DNA from 3 places in the Chryseobacterium sp. FG46 genome. Region 2 is predicted to be linked to each of the others. Evidence: riboswitches for the same ligand, from Rfam matches in the RefSeq annotation. Region 2 holds a riboswitch; each other region holds the start of a gene.
The links. Region 2 has a riboswitch for S-adenosylmethionine ahead of ACODR7_RS05010 (TonB-dependent receptor plug domain-containing protein). Riboswitches for the same ligand answer to the same signal wherever they lie in the genome.
Positions count from the first base shown of each region.

Region 1 (7,605 bases), on a different contig from region 2:
TAATCTCTGAAATGTTCATCATAATTGAATTTCGGATTCCCTCCGTTGAAAGCCCTTTGCCCGTGTTCATCTTTTAAAAATAAAGAACAAAGTCTTTTGCTTATGTTCTGAGCTACTTCATCAAGGTTTCTCTTGTCGCCGCTGCCTGTTGGAAGTTCTACTTTCAGGCTGTTTCCATAATAATAATGAAAACGCTGAAGACTTTCCACAATCAGAAAATTGATGGGAAACCAAATGGGGCCGCGCCAGTTGCTGTTTCCGCCAAACATACGGCTGTCACTTTCTGCGGGTGTATAGTAGACCATATTTTCCGTTCCATGCACAGAAAATACAAAAGGATTTTCTTCATATACTTTGGACATCGCACGGATTCCGTAAGAACTCAGGAACTCTTTTTCATCAAGCATTCTGGACAGGACCTTTGTCAGTCTGTTTTTGCGGAGGATACTCATAAGGTGTTTTCGTCCTTGTCCTTCCTCATCCCAGTGAGAAACCAGTTTGGTCAACTCCGGCTTGTTCTTTAAGATCCATTCCATCCGGGTTCTGAAATTCGGCATCTTTTCCAATAAATGATGATCTACAATTTCAACGGCAAACATAGGAATCAGGCCTACGATACTTCTTAATCTTAAAGAAACGCTTTCCCCATTACCAAGCTGCAATACATCATAGAAGAATCCGTCTTCTTCATTCCAGAGACCTTTTGTGCCTTCGCCCAGATTTTCCATAGCCTCGGCGATATAAAGATAATGCTCAAAAAACTTGATCGCCATATCTTCATATACCTGGTAATACTGGGCAAGTTCCATCGCAATACGCATCATATTCAGTGCATACATCGCCATCCAGCTTGTTCCGTCTGCCTGTTCAAGGTGCTGGCCGTCCTTTAGTTCCATATTCCGGTCGAAAGCTCCGATATTATCAAGCCCAAGGAAACCACCGCCAAAGATGTTTTTCCCGTTTTTATCCTTCCGGTTCACCCACCATGTGAAATTAAGCAGCAATTTCTGGAAGACTTTTTCTAAAAATAATAAATCCGGCTTTCCGTTATTTTTTTCATCAATTTTAAAAACCCGGAAGCATGACCATGCGTGTACAGGAGGATTCACATCACTCATATTCCATTCATAGGCAGGAAGCTGTCCGTTGGGATGCATGTACCATTCTTTTGTAAGCAGCAAAAGCTGTCCCTTGGCAAATTCCGCATCAATGATGGAAAAAGGTACACAGTGAAAGGCCAGATCCCATGTAGCATACCACGGATATTCCCATTTATCAGGCATGGAAATAATATCCTTATTATGGAGATGATTCCATTCTGTATTTCTTACATATTCGTTGAAATTTCTTGGTGCTTCAAAGTTGGGATCACCTTTCAGCCATTTTCCGATATTATAATGGTAGAACTGTTTATTCCAGAGAAGCCCGGCAAAAGCCTGTCGCTGAACATTTCTTTCATCTTCGTTTACAGTGTCATTCTGAATTTCTTTATAAAATTCTTCAGCTTCAGCCTGTCGCGTATTGAAAATGGTATCAAAGTTTTCAAAAGGCTCATCGGCCTCTTCAGGGCACAATCTGAATTCAAAAACTTTTGATTCTCCGGCTCCGATAAGCTCATCAATCAGAAAAGAAGCTTTTGTCCCCTTTTTTTCGGGATTTACTGTATTTGCTTTATGAATAATATAGTGGTTGATTCCGTCTTTGAAATAAGTGTTTTCAACTGCGGGAGCTCCGTAAAGTTTAGACGTATTGGTTTCATTATCACAAAATACACTTTCGGCGTTTAAATTCCGGGAATAGAATTTTTTGATCGAAATGCTGTCATGTCCAATGTTAATACTTCCGTCGGGAGATGCATTGATTTCTCCTTTATAAGTATTGTATCCCCACTTCCAGTTGTTTCTGAACCATACAGTCGGAGCTACCAGAATAGGAGCTTCATGCTGACTTCGGTTGCATACTGTTACTCTGGCAAGAATATCATTGTGATCGGCTTTGCAGTATTCAATGAAAATATCAAAATATTCATCATTATCGAAAATTCCGGTATCGAAAATCTCATATTCCGGTTGCTTTTTGCTGCGTCTTCCGTTTTCTGCAACAAGCTCATCGTAAGGAAATTCATTAATTGGATATTTATACACCATTTTCATATAGCTGTGAGTAGGCGTATTATCCAGGTAATAAAAGATTTCTTTGATGTCTTCCCCATGGTTTCCCTGAGGATTGCTCAATCCGAAGAACCGTTCTTTTACCATTTTGTCCTTCTTGTTCCAGAACGAAAGAGCAAAACACAAAAGCTGTTTTACATCAGAAATTCCGGCAATGCCTTCTTCACCCCAGCGGTAGGCATAGCTTTCGGCATTATTATGATTGGTAAAGTTCCAGGCATTCCCGTTCGGGCTATAATCTTCGCGTACATTTCCCCACTGCCGGTTGCTTACATAAGGTCCCCAGTTTTTCCATTTGGTATCTTGTAATCTATCTTTTTCAGCGGTCATATCTCATCATTTTTCCACACGAAGTTAGTTTTTTTGACAAGTAATTCCAATTTTTTTCATCTGAAGAATTATTAATATGGCCTTGAAATACTTGTGTTTAAGGGCTTTTTAAAATATTAAAATATTTTTTTTTTGAAATTAAAAGAAAAGAACTACCTTTGCATCATTCGTTCATTCAAATATTGAAAATGTTATCAAGAAAGGTTGAGGGATTAGACCCTATGAAACCTTAGCAACCCTTTGTGCAAGCAAAGAAGGTGCTACGTTCTACCAAAGTATTTTGGACAGATAACTTACTGAAGTTCTTTTCAGCCATTTCCTGTGGCATTTTCAATTGTATTAAAATTTAATAGAATTGAAAACAGAACTAAACTATATTAATCTTTCGTATCAAACAAATTCCCAAAAGGAATACCATATCCCGTTAAGCTATCAGCTTTTTGGGAAAGATCTGTTTACAGCCCCTGTCATTTTAATCAACCATGCCCTTACCGGAAACTCAAATGTATCCGGAGATAAAGGCTGGTGGAAACAGCTGGTAGGAGAAAACCAGATTGTTGATACCGATCAATACACTGTTCTGTGTTTCAATATACCCGGAAACGGATATGATGATTTTTTAATTGAAGACTATGAAGACTTCACCCCTTCAGATATCGCCGCAATATTTCTGAAAGGACTTGAAGCATTACATATCAAAAACTTATATGCCATTATCGGAGGCTCTCTGGGAGGAGGGATTGCCTGGGAAATGCTTGCCAAGCAGCCGAATCTTGCAGAAATATTTATTCCCATAGCCTGTGATTACAGAACACACGACTGGCTTCATGCGCAGTGTCTGGTTCAGAAATTTTTATTGAATGATAAAGAAGAACCATTACAGAAAGCGAGAATTCATGCCATGCTGTGTTACAGAACTCCACAGTCACTCAATGACAGATTTCAAAACCAATATAACCAGGAAAAACAACGCCTGGAATCAGAAGACTGGTTGGTTTATCATGGTAATGCACTGAACGAGAGGTTTAGTTTAAAAGCATACAAGCTGATGAATCATCTCTTAATGAATATAAACGTTGCTGAAAAAGCACTGGAGAACATACAGGCACGAATGCACATGATCTCAGTAGATACAGACTTATTCTTCCCGGCTTCTGAAATCCGGATGTGTTTTGAAAACTTAAAAGAGAAAAATAAGAATGTTTCTTATCACGAGATCCAATCTATACACGGGCATGATGCCTTCCTAATGGAATATCAACAATTAAATAATATCATTAAAAACATTTTACAGAAGTAATGAAAAATGCTAACGAAATAAAATTTTTGAAGAACAGATCAATCATCAAATTTGAAGGAGAAGATTTCCTGGGAGAAATCGGGATTGACGGACGTATTTTTAAAGCGCTTACTTTAGCGCGTATCAGTGTAGGCGTAATTTCTCAACAGGCCATAGAAAACGGAATTTCTATTCTGGTCCAGGAAAATGATGCAGAAAAAGCAGTGGCTTGTCTTATTGATGAATTTGAAGCAGAAAGAAAATCAGGAAAAGTTTCCCAGATCTATAGTATCAATAAAGTTTCTGTGATTGGTTTTGTAGCAGAAGATTTCAATAAAGTCTTTGCTGAGCTGGCAAGAAATAATGTTTTTCCATTGCTTTTAAATCAGGTGGCAGGAGAAAACAGAGTCAACATTGTAGTGACTTCTTCACAGGATGAAAAAACAAAAAATATCATAGAATCTGAAATTTTCAAAAAACCAAAGACGGTTCATCTGGCAATTATTGGTCACGGAAACGTAGGAAAAACACTGATAGAACAAGTTCTTGAATCAGCAGAAGAAATTAAAAAACGTAAAAAAATTGATCTTAAAGTGGTAGCAGTAGCCAACTCTAAGAAAATTGCCTTCAATAAAAAAGGATTTGATGCCAATTGGAAAGATGAGGTTTTAACAGCAGAACATCCATCGAATGTAGAAGAACTGATTAATTTCTCGAACGAAAATCAACTGGAAAACCTGATCGTTGTAGATAACACAGCCAGCAAAGATTTTGTTAAAAACTATCATGCTTTGGCAGAAAACGGATTTGATCTCGTTTCTTCCAACAAAATTTTTAATACGCTTCCCATTGAGGAATACAGAAAACTAAGATATACGTTGAGCAAAAACAACAGACGTTATCTGTATGAAACCAATGTTGGTGCAGGTCTTCCGTTAATTGATACAATCAAATTATTACACCTTTCAGGAGAGAATATTACAAGAATTAAAGGCGTATTCTCAGGAACATTGAGTTATGTTTTCAATAATTTTTCTTTGAGAGACGATAAATTCTCAACCATCATCAACGAAGCTCTGGAAAAAGGATACACAGAACCGGATCCAAGAGAAGACTTATCAGGAAATGATGTAGCCAGAAAACTATTGATTCTTGCGAGAGAATTAGACTTAATCAATGAATTCGGAGATATCAATATCCAAAATCTGGTTCCGGAAAACTTATTGGAGGTTTCAAAATCAGAATTCCTTTCAAGACTTGAAGAACTGGATGATGAATACCAGAAGATAAAAGAGAATCAGGAATCTGGACACGTATTGAGATATGTAGGTGATCTGCACGGTGATCTGCAGACAGATAAAGGCGAGTTGGATGTGAAACTGATTTCAGTTCCTGCAACTTCCGCTTTAGGTCAGTTAAAAGGTTCAGATTCAATCTTTGAAATCTATACGGAAAGCTACGGAGAAAACCCAATTGTTATCATGGGAGCGGGAGCTGGTGCACAGGTAACAGCAAGAGGTGTATTCGGGGATATTTTAAGAGTAAGTGAAACAAAATAAAACTTAATATAACAGGGTAATCATTACTGCAGTTGTCATTCTGAGCATCGCGAAGAATCTGATGGTTACACTGCTAAATTGACAAATTAAAACTATATGGAAAATTTTGAAACATCAGCAATAAGAACCCAGACGGAAAGATCTCAGTTTGATGAGCATTCTACGCCATTATATCTTACTTCCAGTTTTATATTTCAGGATGCGGAAGATATGAGAGCCAGCTTTGCTGAAGAAAAACCTAAAAACCTATACAGCCGTTTCTCTAATCCCAATGTAACAGAGTTTACAGAGAAGATCGCTAAAATGGAAGGTGCAGAAGCAGGATATGCCTTTGCAACGGGGATGGCTGCCATCTATTCTACATTTGCTGCCTTATTGAACGCCGGAGATCATATCGTAAGCTGTCAGTCTGTATTCGGGTCTACACATACCTTGTTTACCAAGTATTTCCCGAAATGGAATATTGAAACCTCTTATTTCAAAGCTGGAGATGCGGAAAATGTTGAACAATACATTAAACCCAATACAAAGATCTTATATCTTGAAACACCTACCAATCCGGCTATTGAAATTCTGGATCTTGAGTTTTTCGGACAGATCGCTAAAAAGTATAATCTTATTTTTATTGTAGATAACTGTTTTGCAACACCTTATCTTCAGCAGCCAATCAAATACGGTGCAGATATTGTGGTACACTCAGCTACGAAACTGATTGACGGACAGGGAAGAGTTTTAGGAGGAATAGCCGTAGGAAAAGAAGACCTGATCAGAGAAATTTATCTTTTCGCAAGAAATACAGGACCTGCATTATCTCCTTTTAATGCCTGGGTATTATCCAAAAGTTTAGAAACATTGGCAATCCGTGTAGAAAAGCACTGTGAAAATGCTTTGAAGGTGGCCGAATTTTTAGAAAGCCATCCTAATGTGGAATTAGTTAAATATCCATTCCTGAAATCCCATCCAAATTATGAAGTAGCCAAAAAGCAGATGAAGTTGGGAGGAAACATCGTAGCATTTGAAATAAAAGGAGGAATAGAAGGAGGACGAAACTTTTTAGATAAGATACAAATGTGTTCGCTGTCTGCCAACTTAGGCGATACAAGAACGATCGTTACGCACCCGGCATCCACTACGCACTCCAAGCTTTCTGACGAAGAAAGAAATGAAGTAGGGATTACTGCAGGGTTGGTTCGTTGCTCAGTAGGGCTGGAAAATGTGGAGGATGTCATTGCAGATTTGAAACAGGCTTTAGATTAGTTAATCGTTAACAGTTTATAAGAGCTCAATGAATAGGGATTACACAGAATTAGCAATTTGGAGAGAAGGGAAAAAGTTGGTGCATTTAACTTATGCTCTTACTGCAAATTTTCCTAGAAAAGAGGTATTGGCTTTAACGGGTCCAATAAGAAGAATGGCAACTTCAGTTTCGTTGAATATAACGGAAGGAAGTAGAAGAGAGGCTTCAGAAGATACTTTACAGTTTCTGCATATTGCCGGGAAATCTCTCTGTAAACTGGAAACTCAATTCCATTTTGCTTCAGACCGGCATTATATTTCTAAAGAAGATTTTGAAATCATTAATAAACAAATCCTCTTATGCAAAAAACTGGTCAGCGGATTTATAAACTATTACAAATTGATAGAAAATGAAAAATTCAGAACAATTATATAAAGCGCTATCTGAAAGAATTTTGATTCTTGACGGTGCCATGGGAACCATGCTTCAAAGATACAAATTTGAAGAAGAAGACTATCGCGGGGAGCGTTTTAAAGACTGGGAACATCCTGTAAAAGGAAATAATGACCTGCTTTCTTTGTCTCAGCCTCAGGCGATTGAAGAAGTTCACAAGAAATACCTGGAAGCAGGAGCAGATATCATTGAAACCAATACGTTTTCAGGAACCACTATTGCAATGGCAGATTATCATATGGAAGAACTGGTATATGAACTGAACTATGAGTCAGCAAAAATTGCCAGAAAAGCCTGTGATGAGTATACTGCGAAAAATCCAGACAAACCGAGATTCGTAGCCGGATCTATAGGACCAACAAACAGAACAGCTAGTTTAAGTCCTGATGTGAATGATCCCGGATACAGAGCCATCACTTTTGAAGAACTGAGAGTGGCATACAAACAGCAGTGTGAAGCTTTGCTGGACGGAGGTTCAGATATCCTTCTGGTAGAAACCATCTTTGATACCCTGAATGCAAAAGCTGCCTTATTTGCGATTGATGAATTACAGGACGAAAGAGGAATAAAAATTCC
Region 1 is NZ_JBMDJJ010000013.1:118,303-125,907, forward strand. Features, by position in the region: gene ACODR7_RS11890 (MGH1-like glycoside hydrolase domain-containing protein) at 1-2,501, opposite strand, end outside; SAM riboswitch class I at 2,690-2,796, shown strand; gene ACODR7_RS11895 (alpha/beta fold hydrolase) at 2,857-3,801, shown strand; gene ACODR7_RS11900 (ACT domain-containing protein) at 3,801-5,339, shown strand; gene ACODR7_RS11905 (O-succinylhomoserine sulfhydrylase) at 5,436-6,596, shown strand; gene ACODR7_RS11910 (four helix bundle protein) at 6,625-7,011, shown strand; gene ACODR7_RS11915 (homocysteine S-methyltransferase family protein) at 6,986-7,605, shown strand, end outside.
Region 1: another riboswitch for S-adenosylmethionine. It lies ahead of ACODR7_RS11895 (alpha/beta fold hydrolase); the one in region 2 lies ahead of ACODR7_RS05010 (TonB-dependent receptor plug domain-containing protein).

Region 2 (7,605 bases):
CAGAGTGGATATTATGAAGCATTATGCAGACAGACAGTGGGCGATTGATCCCAATTCTTACATGATCTTTGAACATTTGGGAACAGATGCGGAAGAACAGCAATGGGCCAACTACAGAATAGCCGAAGGAAAAGGCGTTATGCTTTGGAACAAGCAGACAGATCCTTACAATCAGAATACGATGGGATATAAGGAAAACAGCAATTACGATCGAATGAACCACAGTCTTCACGGTTTTACCAATATGAGTGCTGTAGGCTACGGAGAAAGCCACGATGAAGAAAGACTGATGTTTAAAAATCTTGCATACGGTGCAGTGAACGGAAGCTACAATGTGAAAGACCTGAATACCGCTCTTGAAAGAATGAAAACCTTCGGTGCTACTTTCTTTACTATTCCAGGTCCGAAAATGATCTGGCAGTTTGGAGAATTAGGATATGAATTCAGCATCAACAGATGCGCAGACGGAACTATCAATAACGGATGCAGAACCGATGAAAAGCCTGTTGCATTCACTTTAGGATATGATACCAATGCGAACAGAAAGGCTGTTTATGATACATGGGCTAAAATCATCAATATCAGAAATACCTATCCGGTTTTTAAATCTAAGACCTACAGTATAGAATCCAATAACCTTACGAATGATCCTAATGGTCTCATCACAAGAATTTATGTATATGATGCAGCTATTACAACAGGAATAAAGAATGTTGTCGTATTGGCTAATTACACAACCTCAGCACAGAATGTAGTCCCTTATTTCCCTTACACAGGTCAATGGCAGAATCTGATGGACAACAGTATTTTGAATGTAGCTTCCACAACAACTCCGGTCACTTTACAGCCGGGAGAATTCAGAATCTTTGGAAATTATACAGGAGCTTTGTCTACTATAGATACCAATGCTGCCAATAAGTTATCCCTTCAGATTGCAGATAATCCTGTTCGGAACGGAATCGCTAAACTCATTTTCAGTAAAGCAAAAAACGGAGAGATTCTGATTTTTGATATGACGGGTAAAAAATTGGATACTTTCAAACTGGATAAAGAGAATGGAGCTTATAATATGAAGGTTAATTATCCGGCAGGAACGTATCTTGTGCAGTTGAAATCGGATACAGGAATAGCTATTCAAAAGATGATGATTCAATAAGCTAAAACATAGAATAATAATAAAGGCAAATTTGCAGATCAGCAGATTTGCCTTTTTTTGTAAGTTCAGAAAAATAGTCTACTTTTGCAGTAGATTTATCAAGAAAGGTGGAGGGATTTGGCCCGGAGAAACCTTAGCAACCTGCACAATTCCAGCGTGTAAAGGTGCTAATTCCAACCCTTTGGGAGAGATAATTGAAGTCAATACTCTATATGAATTCCATTTCTTGAAGTCTTGTATATCTGCGGAAAGATCCGTCAGATTGGTAGTATTAATTGGCAAGAACAAAAAATGAAAAAATTAAGCACAGCTGTACTATTGCTTGGAGCAATTCTGGTAGCCGCTCAGGAAAGTGAGGAAAAAGGAAAACAGATCGAAGATATCATCATCGTCGGAAACCGAAATGTTAAAAGAACAAAGCTGGAAACGCCGGTTCCTGTAGATGTTATCAATATCGATAAAATCCAGAGAAGTTCTCCGCAAATGACCGCCCAGGATCTCCTGAATTATGTGATCCCTTCATTTAATGCAGTGAGACAGTCTGCTTCTGATGGAACAGAGCATATTGATCCCGTAACGTTAAGAGGAATGGGTTCTGATCAGGTTTTAGTATTGCTTAACGGGAAAAGAAGACATTCTACTTCTTTGGTCAATTATCAGAATACAGTAGGAAATGGCTCTGTAGGAACAGATTTGAGCACTATTCCGGTTATTGCTATTGACCGGATTGAAGTCCTGAGAGACGGAGCCGCCGCACAATATGGCTCTGATGCTATTGCGGGAGTCATCAATATTATTCTTAAGAAAAATGCCGGAGCTTCAGCAAGTCTTACCTACGGATTAACCGGAAGAAATGATGGTGATACTTACCAGGCAGGAGTTAACTATGGAACTTCATTAGGAAAGAAAGAAGGGTATATTAATCTTTCATTACAGCTAAGCCACAGAGGAAAAACCACAAGAACACAAAATCACGACCTGGATATTTTCGGAGATAATTTTGCGTATGAATTTGCAGGTGACGCTGAAGCTGTAAAAGCAGCCAGAGCTGCGGATGATGCCGAAATTGAAAAAAGAGGGTTGACCCGTGATGATTTTAATTTTCAGATCGGAGATGCCCAGATCAGACAGGGACAGCTGTTTTTCAATTCAGAATACCCTTTTAATGATCATTTTAAACTCTATTCTTTCGGAGGTTTCAGTATTAAAGAAGGAGAAGGGTTTGGCTTCAGAAGACTGCCAAGCGAAAAGTCTAATGTGGTTTCATCCATTTACCCGAATGGTTTTCAGGCAATTCTTGGGTCTCAGGTATATGATATTTCTTATGCTGTAGGAGCAAAATATAATGTTAATGACTGGCTATTCGATGTAAGTAATACATTCGGGAGCAATACCTTCAATTATAATGTAAGCCATACCAATAATGCTTCTCTAGGAGCAAAATCACCAACAGATTTTTATGCCGGAGCACACAGCTTCCTTCAGAATACGGTGAATCTTGATGTTTCCAAAAATATAAACCGCTTCAATATTGCTTTCGGTGGTGAATTCAGGTTTGAGCAATACCAGATCAAAGCGGGTGACGAAGCATCTTATACTCAATATGACGTCAATGGAAACGTTGCCACTGAAGGATCTACAGTGTTGGGAGCAGGCGGATCTCAATCCTTTATCGGATTTTCTCCCAACAATGCACTAAAGAAAGACAGACATTCCACCGCGGTATATGCAGATATTTCTTATGATTTAGATAAAAAACTCAATATTGACGCCGCTGCCAGGTTTGAAAATTATTCGGATTTCGGAAATACCTTGAATGGAAAACTTGCGCTACGATATGAATTTGTAAAAAATTATGCCATAAGGGCAGCTGTTGGGACAGGATTCAGAGCACCATCATTGCAACAGCAGTATTTTAATAATTCCTATGCGGATATTTCTACTTCCGGTTCAAAGATTGTGACCAAAGGAATATTCAGCAACGATAGCGAAGCCGCTAAAATTCTTGGATTTGATAAACTCAAACAGGAAACCTCAGTCAATGCAAGTGCAGGATTGACATTAAAACCATTAAAAGGACTGTTTATTACAATAGATGGTTATTTCATTAAAGTAAAGGATAGAATCGTGATTACCAGCAATATTACAGATAAAAGGCTGGATCAGTTTAAGGTAGAAAGCGGAAGATTTTTCGCCAATGCTATTGATACAGAAACGAAAGGAGTAGATGTAGTGGTTTCCTATGACTGGATTCTTGGGAATGGAAAATTAAATATGAATCTTGCCGGAAACTATACGGAAACAAAAATTACAGATTTTCATTTTCCTGAAAACTTAGGAACGCCTCAGGATCAGTTTTTTGGTCCCGATCAGATCAATATCATTGAAACACTGTCTCCCAAAACAAAAGCTTCATTAGGATTAAATTATGGAATCGGAAAATTCAGTTTTCTCGTAAGAAATACCTATTTTGGTAAGGTAATAAGAGATGGTTATCCGTTTGGAGACGTGCAGGAATTCTCACCAAAAGTAGTGACAGATATCAGCGTTGGGTATGATATCACCAAAAGTATCAATTTTACAGTAGGAGCCAACAATATATTTGATGTCTTTCCGGACCGCCAGATTTATAAAAATTCATATTATGGAGTATTCAAATATGCACCGGTTCAGATGGGAACGTTGGGGAATTATTTCTTCGGAAGGCTTAATTTTAACTTTTAATCATTAAATGAGTACTGCCTCACATCAGATTGGCTGGAAAACAGCCGCAGCCATTGTCGTTTCCAATATGATCGGAACCGGAATTTTTACCACCCTGGGATTTCAGCTTTCTGATATTACCAATACCTACAGCATTTTCCTGCTGTGGAGCATCGGAGGAGTTCTCGCTTTGTTCGGGGCTTTTTGTTACGCAGAACTGGGTTCCCATTTTAAAGGAAACGGAGGCGATTTTATTTATCTCAAAGAAACCTATCATCCGATATTCGGATATCTCATAAGCTGGATTTCACTCATCATAGGATTTTCCTCTCCCGTAGCGCTGGCAGCTTTGGCTATGTCAAAATATCTTTCGGTATTTGATTATAGCTTCGGAAACGGTTTTGCGATATCTGTGATCTTTCTGGTTGCGGCCGCACTGTCATTTAGCTTGAAAACATCCAGCAGGTTTCATAACTTTTTTACCTTCATTAAGATAGCTTTTATTATTGTACTGATTATTCTTGGAGTAGGAATTTCAAATTCACCACAGATGGGCAATAGTCTTAATTTCAGCGACAGCTGGCAGAATGAGATCATGCTTCCTGCCTTTGCTACCTCTCTGGTATTTGTGACCTATTCCTATACAGGCTGGAATTCAGCTTCCTATATTGCCGGAGAAATAAAGGATGTGCAGAAAAACCTTCCGAAATCATTGATTATAGGAACTGTTTTTGTGACGGTGAGCTATATTCTGGTGAATTATATTATGCTGAAACATGCTCCTGTAAATCAGCTGGCAGGAAAAGAAGATGTGATGGGCGAAGCAGCAGTCAATATGCTTGGACCGGCTTTTGGAAAAATTGTCAATATTTTTATTGCTCTACAGCTGGTTGCAACGATTAGTGGGTATCTATGGGTAGGATCAAGATTAACACAGGCTTTTGCAAAACATACCTACATCTGGAAACCCTTATCTGCAGGTAACGAAAAAGGAATTCCGGTAAGAGCTATTTTTACCCATGCCGTGATTGCAGCCATCATTATTTTAACGGGAAGCTTTAAAGAAATTTTTGTTTATACTGCTTTTATTTTACAGCTTTTCGCAAGTCTTGCGATCTCAACGGTTTTCTTCCTGAAGAAAAAAGACAGAAAAATCTTTAAATCTAATGCTTTTCATATTTTTCCGGCTGTTTTTCTGTTATTCAGTATGTATATCCTTTATTTTACATTCATTCATAATCCTAAAGAAAGCCTGATAGGATTAGGAATTATTGCAGTAGGAATTGTTTTATATGTAATAGACAGAAGACTCTCCAAAAGATCTTAGAGCCTGAATTCAATATCATACACCATTTTATAATTAAGTTTTTCGCCTATCCCTTTTATTGATAATAGCATCGACAGGCTCAGCCTGACAATGCTCAAAAATTTGGGTTGGTATTCGGCTTGTCACCCTGAGCCTGTGGAAGGGTTCTTAATAAGAAAACCTTTGTTAATCATTAATCTCTAGTATTGATTAAAAGGATAAGCCAGAAAGTTTTTTTGACTGTTTGCCCTTTTACCCCTAATGCTCAAAAATTTATGATGATTCGGAATTTTAATTTTGAATTAATAATGCTTATCTTTGCACCCACAAAATTTCTACAATGTCTAAATCATTAATTCCAAAATTAGAAGCTATAAAACAAAGATATAATGAGGTGGCAGACCTTATTATACAGCCTGATGTCATTTCAGACCAAAAAAGATATTCTTCTTTGAACAAAGAATATAGTGATTTGGGAAAAATTGTAAGAGTTTATGACCAGTACAAAGGCGCTTTGGACAGTATCGCAGAATCTGAAGAAATCATTGCAGATGGTTCAGACAGAGATCTGGTAGATCTGGCTAAAGAAGAAAAAATGGAATCTCAGGCTAAACTTCCGGGATTGGAAGAAGAGCTGAAAGTATTGCTGATCCCTAAAGATCCTGCCGATGACAAAAACGTTATCGTAGAATTACGTGCCGGAACAGGAGGTGATGAGGCAGCTATCTTCGTGGAAGATATCTATAGAATGTATACCATGTATTTCAAAACAAAAGGATGGAGACATGAAGTGACAGATTCTAACGAAGCAGCGAAAGGATACAAAGAACTGATCATGAAAGTGGAAGGAGAGGGTGTTTACGGAATCATGAAGTTTGAATCCGGAGTTCACCGTGTGCAGCGTGTGCCTGAAACAGAATCTCAGGGAAGAGTACACACTTCCGCCATTACCGTTGCTGTTCTTCCTGAAGCTGAAGAAGTAGATTTCGAACTGAATCCTGCAGATATTGAAATGCAGACTTCCCGTTCAGGAGGTGCCGGAGGTCAGAACGTAAACAAAGTTGAAACGAAAGTTCAGCTTACCCACAAACCTTCAGGACTTGTTGTGGTTTGCCAGCAGGCTCGTTCTCAGCTCGCTAACCGTGAGTTGGCAATGGAAATGCTGAGAACAAAATTATACGATATCGAATTGCAAAAAGTGCAGGGGGATATTGCAGCACAGCGTAAGTCTATGGTGTCTACAGGAGACCGTTCTGCAAAAATTAAAACCTACAATTACCCGCAAGGTAGAGTTACAGACCACAGAATCAATAAGTCTATGTACAACCTTGACGCCTATATGAATGGTGATATTTCTGAAATGATTGATGCAGTAATCATGGCAGAAAATGCAGAGAAGATGAAAGGGGAAGAAGAAAATTATTAAAATTACAATCAATAAAAACAAAGCCTCTGACTTTTCAGGGGCTTTGTTTTTCCCAATAACAAAACAAAATATCAACTATGAAAAATTACAAAATTATTTTCCTGCTGCTGCTTACCGTGATGGGACAGCAGCTGATGGCTCAGACAGAAGTAAAAAAACCTAAAGAAGCCTTTGAACTCTTCTTTGGAACTTTTGTAAATAATGATGACACGGCATTGAATAAACTGAATGATTATTTAAAACCTACAGTAGACGGACAGATTGCCTATCAGGTGGATTTTAAAGAAACTTCACAGGAAATGATCAATGGCAGTGTAGATAATTTTCTTGCCGCTTTTCCTAAATCTACAGCAGCAGATTGTAAAAAAGAAGCTGAAGATTATTTCAACGCTATGTTTGGAAACTTTAAAACCGGAAAACTTACCGTTAAAGACGTAAAAGTAGTTCCGAATGAGCATGTTGAAGGGCAAAAAATTGCAGAAATAAACTATTCCGTAAGCTTCCTGGTGCCATCCAAACTGACTTCGGGCCCCAAAGGAGATCTGAAAAAAATAAAAACGGAAGACCTTAAAAAATATTTAATTCAGGCAGTTCAGGACTTTAAAAAGGCAGATAAAACTGTTACCACAGATCAGAAATTCAGCTTATACGAACTGAAAGAAGGTGATAAAATATATTACTGGAACGGAAGCCCGGATGAGATTGTTTCCAACCTTACCGATTTTTATTTTGAAAGCTTCGGAGCCAATGAATAACTCTATAAGATCATAAAGAATAGAAAGTCCCGATATAACGGGACTTTTTTTATTTCATATACTTTACGTATTTTTGAGAAAAACCGATCAGTATGAATTTTAAACCTATATTGTTAACGGCTGGAGTACTATTTTCAGCATCTTTTTATTCTCAGAAAATGAATTATCCTAAAGCGTTAAAAGGAAGCCAGACAGATACCTATTTTGGTACCGCTGTTTCTGATCCCTTCAGAGATCTGGAAAATGATTCCGAACCTAC
Region 2 is NZ_JBMDJJ010000004.1:151,004-158,608, reverse strand. Features, by position in the region: gene ACODR7_RS05015 (alpha-amylase family glycosyl hydrolase) at 1-1,156, shown strand, start outside; SAM riboswitch class I at 1,249-1,353, shown strand; gene ACODR7_RS05010 (TonB-dependent receptor plug domain-containing protein) at 1,448-3,880, shown strand; gene ACODR7_RS05005 (APC family permease) at 3,888-5,186, shown strand; gene prfA (peptide chain release factor 1) at 5,506-6,591, shown strand; gene ACODR7_RS04995 (hypothetical protein) at 6,669-7,346, shown strand; gene ACODR7_RS04990 (prolyl oligopeptidase family serine peptidase) at 7,439-7,605, shown strand, end outside.

Region 3 (7,605 bases), on a different contig from region 2:
TACCTACAACAGCAGAAATTTTCGGGTCTTGTAAAGAACTAGTGCTGAACCAGCTTGCTGGATCTAAAAAGATTTATGTAGTAGATACATTCTGCGGAACGAATGCAGATACGAGACTTAAAGTAAGATTCATCGTTGAAGTAGCATGGCAGGCGCATTTTGTTACTAATATGTTTATTCGTCCTTCTCACTATGAGCTTGAAAACTTCGGTGAGCCGGATTTCACTGTAATCAACGGATCAAAAACAACAAACCCGAACTGGGAAGCTCAGGGATTACACTCTGAAAACTTCATTATGTTCAACCTTACTGAAAAACTACAGATCATTGGAGGTACCTGGTACGGAGGTGAGATGAAAAAAGGAATGTTTGCCATGATGAACTATTACCTTCCGTTAAAAGGTATGGCTTCCATGCATTGTTCTGCAAACGTTGGAGAAAAAGGGGATGTAGCTTTATTCTTTGGTCTTTCTGGAACAGGTAAAACTACTTTATCAGCAGATCCTAAAAGATACCTTATCGGTGACGATGAGCACGGATGGGATAACAACGGAGTATTCAACTATGAGGGAGGATGCTACGCTAAAGTGATTGACTTATCTGAAGAAAAAGAACCGGATATCTTCGCTGCCATCAAGAGAGATGCACTTCTTGAAAACGTTGTTGTGAACAATGGAGTAGCAGATTATACAGACGGTTCAATCACTGAGAACACAAGAGTTTCTTATCCAATATATCATATCAACAAAATTGTATTGCCTTCTAAAGCAGGTCATGCTAAGAAGATTGTTTATCTTTCAGCAGATGCATTTGGGGTACTTCCTCCGGTTTCTATCCTGAATGAAGATCAGGCTCAGTACCACTTCCTTTGCGGTTATACCTCAAAATTAGCCGGAACTGAAAGAGGAATTACAGAACCTCAGCCATCTTTCTCTCCAGCATTTGGTGAAGCATTCCTTACATTACACCCTACAATGTATTCTAAAACATTAATCGGTAAAATGAAGGAGCACGGAGCTAAAGCTTATTTGGTGAATACAGGTTGGAATGGTACCGGAAAGAGAATTTCTCTGAAAGATACCAGAGCAATCATTGATGCAATCATTGACGGGTCTATCGATAATGCTCCTAAAACTCAGGTTCCAATTATGAACCTTGAAATTCCTACTGAATTACCAAACGTTTCTGCAGGTATTTTAGATCCTAGAGATACCTATGAGAGCGCTTCAGAATGGGAAGAAAAAGCAAAAGATCTTGCTTCAAGATACATCAAGAATTTTGAGCAGTACTGTGATACTGAAGAAGGTAAGAAATTAGTTGCTTCAGGACCCCAATTGCAGGAACAGACTATCTAATAGTTATCCATCAACATATAAAAAGCCTCATCAATAATGAGGCTTTTTGTTTGTATGTATCTGTGAGAATCTGTGTGATCTGTGGGGAATATAAGCTAAAAATTACTTCAAGCTCAATAAAGCCAATCTGTATCCATTCATCCCAAAACCAGATAAAACAGCGTCCGTATTAGCTGCTGTAACTGATTTCTGCCTGAATTCCTCTCTTTTGTAGATATTGCTGATGTGAACTTCTACTTTCGGTTTGCGGATATTCTTCAAACAATCAGCAATTGCATAAGAATAGTGGGTGAAAGCTCCCGGGTTAATTACCACCGCATCAAAATCATCATCCTGAAGCCTGTTGATAAGCTCACCTTCAATATTAGACTGGTAATATTGTAATTCATAAGCCTGAAACTCGGATCTTAAATTTTCCAAATAACTTTCCATAGAAACATTTCCATAGATTTCCGGTTCTCTTGTGCCTAACAGATTGAGGTTAGGGCCATTGATGATCAAAACTTTCATAGCATAAAATTAAAAAGTTTTTTCAATAAATCACACAAAAATTAAGGTATACTGAATTTTCATGCTATTGAATTATTGATAATGATATTTGTCATGTTTGAATAAATGATAAGGTCTGCAACTTCTTATTGTAGTGGGTTTTATTAAAAATTTATGTTAATTATTAAAAAATTATCATGAAAAAACAAATAAGTCTACTTGTTTTGTAGACTAAAAGTTTTTAGCTTTGCAACCATATTTCGATCGGCTTATAAAGAAAGATGGAGGGAACTGACCCTGTGAAATCTTAACAACCTGCCTCGTGTGGCAAGGTGTTACATTCAGCCTTTTAAGGAAAAATAAGCATTTGGTTTATCGTATTTATCGATGCCCTTTGCTGACTTTTCGGCAAAGGGCAAAATTTTAATATATGATAAATAAAATTGATTATGATTAGCAAAAATTTATTCAATTATAAAGCGTGGATACCTCCGGTTGCTGCTTTTTTTCTGGGAATAACCAGCATCAATGCACAGAATTCCAGGCCGAAAAAAGATAGCCTCCATGAAAAGGAACTTGATGAGGTAGTAGTGGTAGCGTACGGAAAAGCAAAAAGAAACAGCTATACCGGTTCTGTAGCTACAATTTCCAGCGATAAAATCAATAACAGACCAGTTACGAATATTACCAAAGCATTGGAAGGACAGGTTGCCGGAATTCAAACAACCAGTGCATCGGGACAGCCCGGCGCAGTTTCTACCATCCGCATCAGAGGAATTGGCTCAATCAGTGCTTCCAGTGATCCTTTATATGTAGTGGATGGAATTCCTTTTGACGGAAACCTGAACGCTATCAGCCCGAGTGATATAGAATCTATCAGTGTTCTGAAAGATGCTACAGCAAGTGCTTTGTATGGTTCAAGAGGTGCAAATGGGATTATTATCATCACTACAAAATCAGGTAAAAAAGGAGAAGCCAGAGTTAATTTTAATATCAGCCAGGGATTCTCCGGAAGAGCGGTGAAAGATTATCAACAGGTTAATACAGATCAGTATTTTCAACTCTATTGGGAAGCGCTGAGAAACGGATATCAGTCTGGCAAAGTTTCTTCTCAACAGGCTGCACAAATGGCAACAGATAATCTTGTTTCGACTCTTGGGATCAATCCATATGGCACTGCTTATCCAAAACCGGTAGGAACAGATGGAAAATTATTACCTGGTGCATCGCCGCTTTGGAATGATGACTGGAGAGATATTTTACAGAGAGTAGCTTCAAGAAATCAGGTGGATCTTGATATCAGCGGAGGAAGTGATAAAAGTAATTACTTCTTTTCACTGGGATATCTGGATGATAAAGGGATGGCGATTGAATCAGGATATAAAAGATATAATACCCGATTGAAGATCAATTCTGAAGTGAAAAAATGGCTTAATGTTGGAGTAAACCTGAATTATACAAACAGTATTCAGCAAGCGCCTACTTCTTCGGATTCCAAGGCGAGTAACATCATCAACGCAGCAAGATTTATTCCTTCATTCTATCCTTATTATGAAAGAAATGCAGATGGTACATATATTTTGGATGCTGATGGAAACCCGGTTTATGATTTTGGAAAATACAGGCCTACGAATGCGCTTCAGAATCAGAATGCCGCTGCAACACTGCCTTTAGACAAAAACGAAAACAAAGAAGATAACTTCTCCGGAAAAGGATTCATGGAATTCACTTTCTTGCCGGAGTTGAAATTCAAGACCAGCTTCTCTGTGGATTTAGTGAATTATAACGGACATTATTACTCAAATCCATTATTGGGGCAAGGTGCTGAAATAGGAGGTTCGGTAACGAAAACCAATACCAGAACACTTTCTTATACAACCAGCAATATTCTGACGTATGATAAAAAGTTTGGAAAACACCATGTTAATGCTTTAGCAGGGCACGAATTCTATAAATACGATTATCAGACCATTTCCGGAACAAGAAGTCAGTTTTCACTGCCTTATTACTATGAACCGGATGCTGCTTCTCTGTTAGGAAGCTTCAGTGGAAACAGTAATAAATTAAGCTTATTAAGTTTCCTTGGAAAAGTAGAGTATGATTATAATAATACCTATTTCCTGTCAGCTTCAGGAAGAGCAGACAGTTCTTCGAGATTTGCGAAAGATAACAGATGGGGGAGATTCTGGTCAGTGGGAGGTTCGTGGAAAATATCCAATGAGGAATTTATTAAAAGCCTGAATGTTTTCAATCAGCTGACATTGCGTGCCAGCTACGGAGGTCAGGGGAATGATAAATTACTTAGACCTAATGGGCAGCCGCTTTATTATGCGTATCAGGAGCTGTATAGATTTATAAGCCTTGGCGGAGAGCCGGGAACAACCCTTGAAAAGACTTCTACCAATAATGTGAAATGGGAAACCAACCTTAATTTAAATGTTGGATTGGAATTCGCGATTCTGAATAACAGAATTAAAGGAAATATCGAATATTTCAAAAGACAAAGCCAGGATCTTCTGTTTAATATGCCGGTTGCACCATCATTGGGAATCAGTGATTATCCTGCGAATATCGGAACCATCCAGAATACAGGATTTGAATTTTCATTATTTACAACACCTATTAAGAATGATGATTTTCAATGGAATGTAGATGTGAACCTAAGTACTTTAAACAATAAAGTTACCAAGTTACCCGGAGGTTCTCTTGTGGTAGGAACTAAATTGCTGACAGTAGGAGGTTCTGTATATGATTTCTTTATTCCGGAATGGGTTGGTGTGGATCCAGGCAATGGAAAACCCTTATGGAAAACTGTTACTACCAATGCCAGCGGAAACTCAGTGGAAGGAACAACTTCGGAATATTCAAAAGCTACAAAACTATTGCAAGGTTCTGCATTACCTAAGCTGACAGGTGGAATCAGTACAAGCATCACCTATAAGAATTTTGACTTTTCAGGATTGCTGACATTCAAAATCGGAGGAAAAATTTTAGATACCGATTATACTTCCATCATGCATAACGGAAGTGCAGGAGGGCGCGCGTGGAGTGCTGAAATGTTGAACAGGTGGACGCCTGATAATCCTTATACAGACGTTCCGGGATTGAGTACAACAACGAATAACTGGACCTCAACTTCTTCCAGATTCCTGTATTCCGGGACGTATGCAAGACTTAAAAATCTAAGCTTAGGATATACACTTCCTGAGGATTATTTTGAGAAAATAGGATTGAAAAAGTTCAGAATTTATATTCAGGCAGAAAACCTTCTGACTTTCTATAAACATAAAGGAATGGATCCTGAGCAGGCTTTGGACGGAACGACGTATTACAGATATCCTGCAATGAGAACAATCACTTTTGGCCTTCAGGCAACTCTTTAACCTTTAAAAATTGAAACAATGAAAAAATTAAAATACATATCATTTGCACTTATCGGGTTTTTGTCATTGACAAGCTGTGAAAATGATCTGGACACAGCTCCGACTGATCAGGCCAACAGCGTGGAGGTTTTCAAAACAGCTGAAAGTGCAGAAACTGTTGTAAATGGTACCTGGGCAAAGTTTAATAACGATGGAACAACCTATGCCAATATCGGTTATTCTACTGTTCTAAGAGCCAGTGATGCCATGGGAAGTGATGTGGCCGTATTGACCAATAAATATGGTTTTAGTTCTACTTATACCTTTACAGAAATGGTGAACAGTACAGCTAGCCGCCCGCTGTTTATATGGTCTTTATTGTATTCCACTATCAATAATATGAATAATGTGATTACAAGAATTGATGGAACGGAAGGAAGTCAGGAGAAAAAGAATCAGGTGAAAGGACAGGCAAAAGCATTACGTGCTTTCTGCTACCTTAATCTGGCGAGTTTTTATCAGTTCAGCTATCTGAAAGACAAATCAGCGCTTACTGCTCCTATTTACACTGAACCCTCCACGACAAGCACTGTAGGGAAGAAGAGAGCGAGTCTTGAAGAAATCTATACTCTGATTAAAAGTGATCTTACGGATGCTGATAACCTGTTGGAAAATTATACAAGAAATAATAAAGATAAAATCAACCGTTCTGTTGTGAATGGACTTCTGGCAAGAACCTACCTAAATACAGGAGAATGGAGCAAAGCTTCAGCATCTGCGAAAATTGCAAGAGAAGGGTTCCCATTGATGGCTCCGGAAAAATATAAGGATGGCTTCAATGATATCAACAATGCAGAATGGATCTGGGGACATGCACAGACACAGGAGCAGTCGGATGCGAGTTATGCTTTCCATTATCTGGATGTGTCTTCATCGGGAAGTTATTATTACAGTTTTATGGCAGACCCTTATTTTAAGGATCTTTTTGATACTAATGATATCAGATCTCAATTGTTTTCATGGGACGGGCAAAAAGGAAGAGAAGGATTGCTGAGGTATGCCAAATTTAAGTTTAAGCCAACCCTTATTGCAGATATTGTGTACATGAGAGCTGCTGAAATGTACCTGATCGAAGCTGAGGCCGAAGCCAGAAATGGAAATGTTCCTCAGGCAGTCGCAGTATTGAATCAGTTGAAATCTGCAAGAAATGCTAATGTTTATAATGGTTCATTGTCACAGAATGCAGTAGTAGATGCAGTTCTGATTGAAAGAAGAAAAGAATTGTTTGGAGAAGGATTCTCCCTTTCAGATATCATCAGAACTCAGGGTGCAGTAGTAAGAAAACCATTTGTAGATGCAGATGGTAAACCGATAAAAGTTCAGGTAACTACATCGGACGGAACGGTGAAAACAGTTGATGGTAGGGGACATTCTGTTCTTGATTTCCCGGATAAATCTGCTTTTGTACCGAACAGTAATTATTACTTATTCAGCATTCCACAAAGGGAGTTTGAGAATAACCCGAATTTATAGGATATAGTCCATAATTAGATTGATTTTTTAAGCCACTGCTTTTGCGGTGGTTTTTTTTTAGATTTTTTTCAAAAAATATTATCTCAATAAATCATATTTTCAAGAGCATTTCGGGATATTGTAATCTCTTACATACTCGAAATACAATAAAAATTCCTGCATCAATTGATGCAGGAATTTGAGAAATATTAAAGTTAGTGTTTTAAGAAGTATAAGCTTCTCGTTACAAAAGAATACTTATTTCCAAGCTAAACCTTGAACCTTTTCTATTTTATTGATTTTTTTACAGCACAAAAAAACATATTTTGTTTTGAAATTAAATTTTTTTAGATCTTTATTTTTCCATATGAATTTGGAATATAATAAAATCTTATTATTATAGTAGTTTTTTATAAAATAATTTCCTGAAACAAAATCATTAAAAACTTTACTCTGGTTCTCCTGATAGGGTATCCTTGTTTTTAATTTATGATATTGAATATAAATATCATGATCATTTATTGATACAGTAAGTTCGTTTGTTCCATCTGAATATTCAAACATGTAGGTATTTTCATCTTTATACAGCATAAACTTTCTGTATTCATTAATTTCTGTATTTTTCATATACAATTTATTTAAATGTAGTATGCTTCCAATATTTTGGATTTAAATAAATATGAGCATTAGTCTTTGTTGTAAAATTATTAAGATTAATGTGTGTTCTGTAACCGATTTTTGGAGAAGGTATATTATGTCTCTCAAATCTGAACATAAAAGTTTTAGCCTGGTTCATCCATTTTATAGAAAAAGTACTTTGTCCTCCTGATCTATAAACGAATTTTTCAAACATAAACTTACCTTTAGATAAAACCCTAACTCCTTTA
Region 3 is NZ_JBMDJJ010000006.1:159,088-166,692, forward strand. Features, by position in the region: gene pckA (phosphoenolpyruvate carboxykinase (ATP)) at 1-1,355, shown strand, start outside; gene ACODR7_RS06840 (type II 3-dehydroquinate dehydratase) at 1,458-1,865, opposite strand; SAM riboswitch class I at 2,111-2,210, shown strand; gene ACODR7_RS06845 (SusC/RagA family TonB-linked outer membrane protein) at 2,294-5,227, shown strand; gene ACODR7_RS06850 (RagB/SusD family nutrient uptake outer membrane protein) at 5,246-6,739, shown strand; gene ACODR7_RS06855 (hypothetical protein) at 6,977-7,345, opposite strand; gene ACODR7_RS06860 (RHS repeat-associated core domain-containing protein) at 7,353-7,605, opposite strand, start outside.
Region 3: another riboswitch for S-adenosylmethionine. It lies ahead of ACODR7_RS06845 (SusC/RagA family TonB-linked outer membrane protein); the one in region 2 lies ahead of ACODR7_RS05010 (TonB-dependent receptor plug domain-containing protein).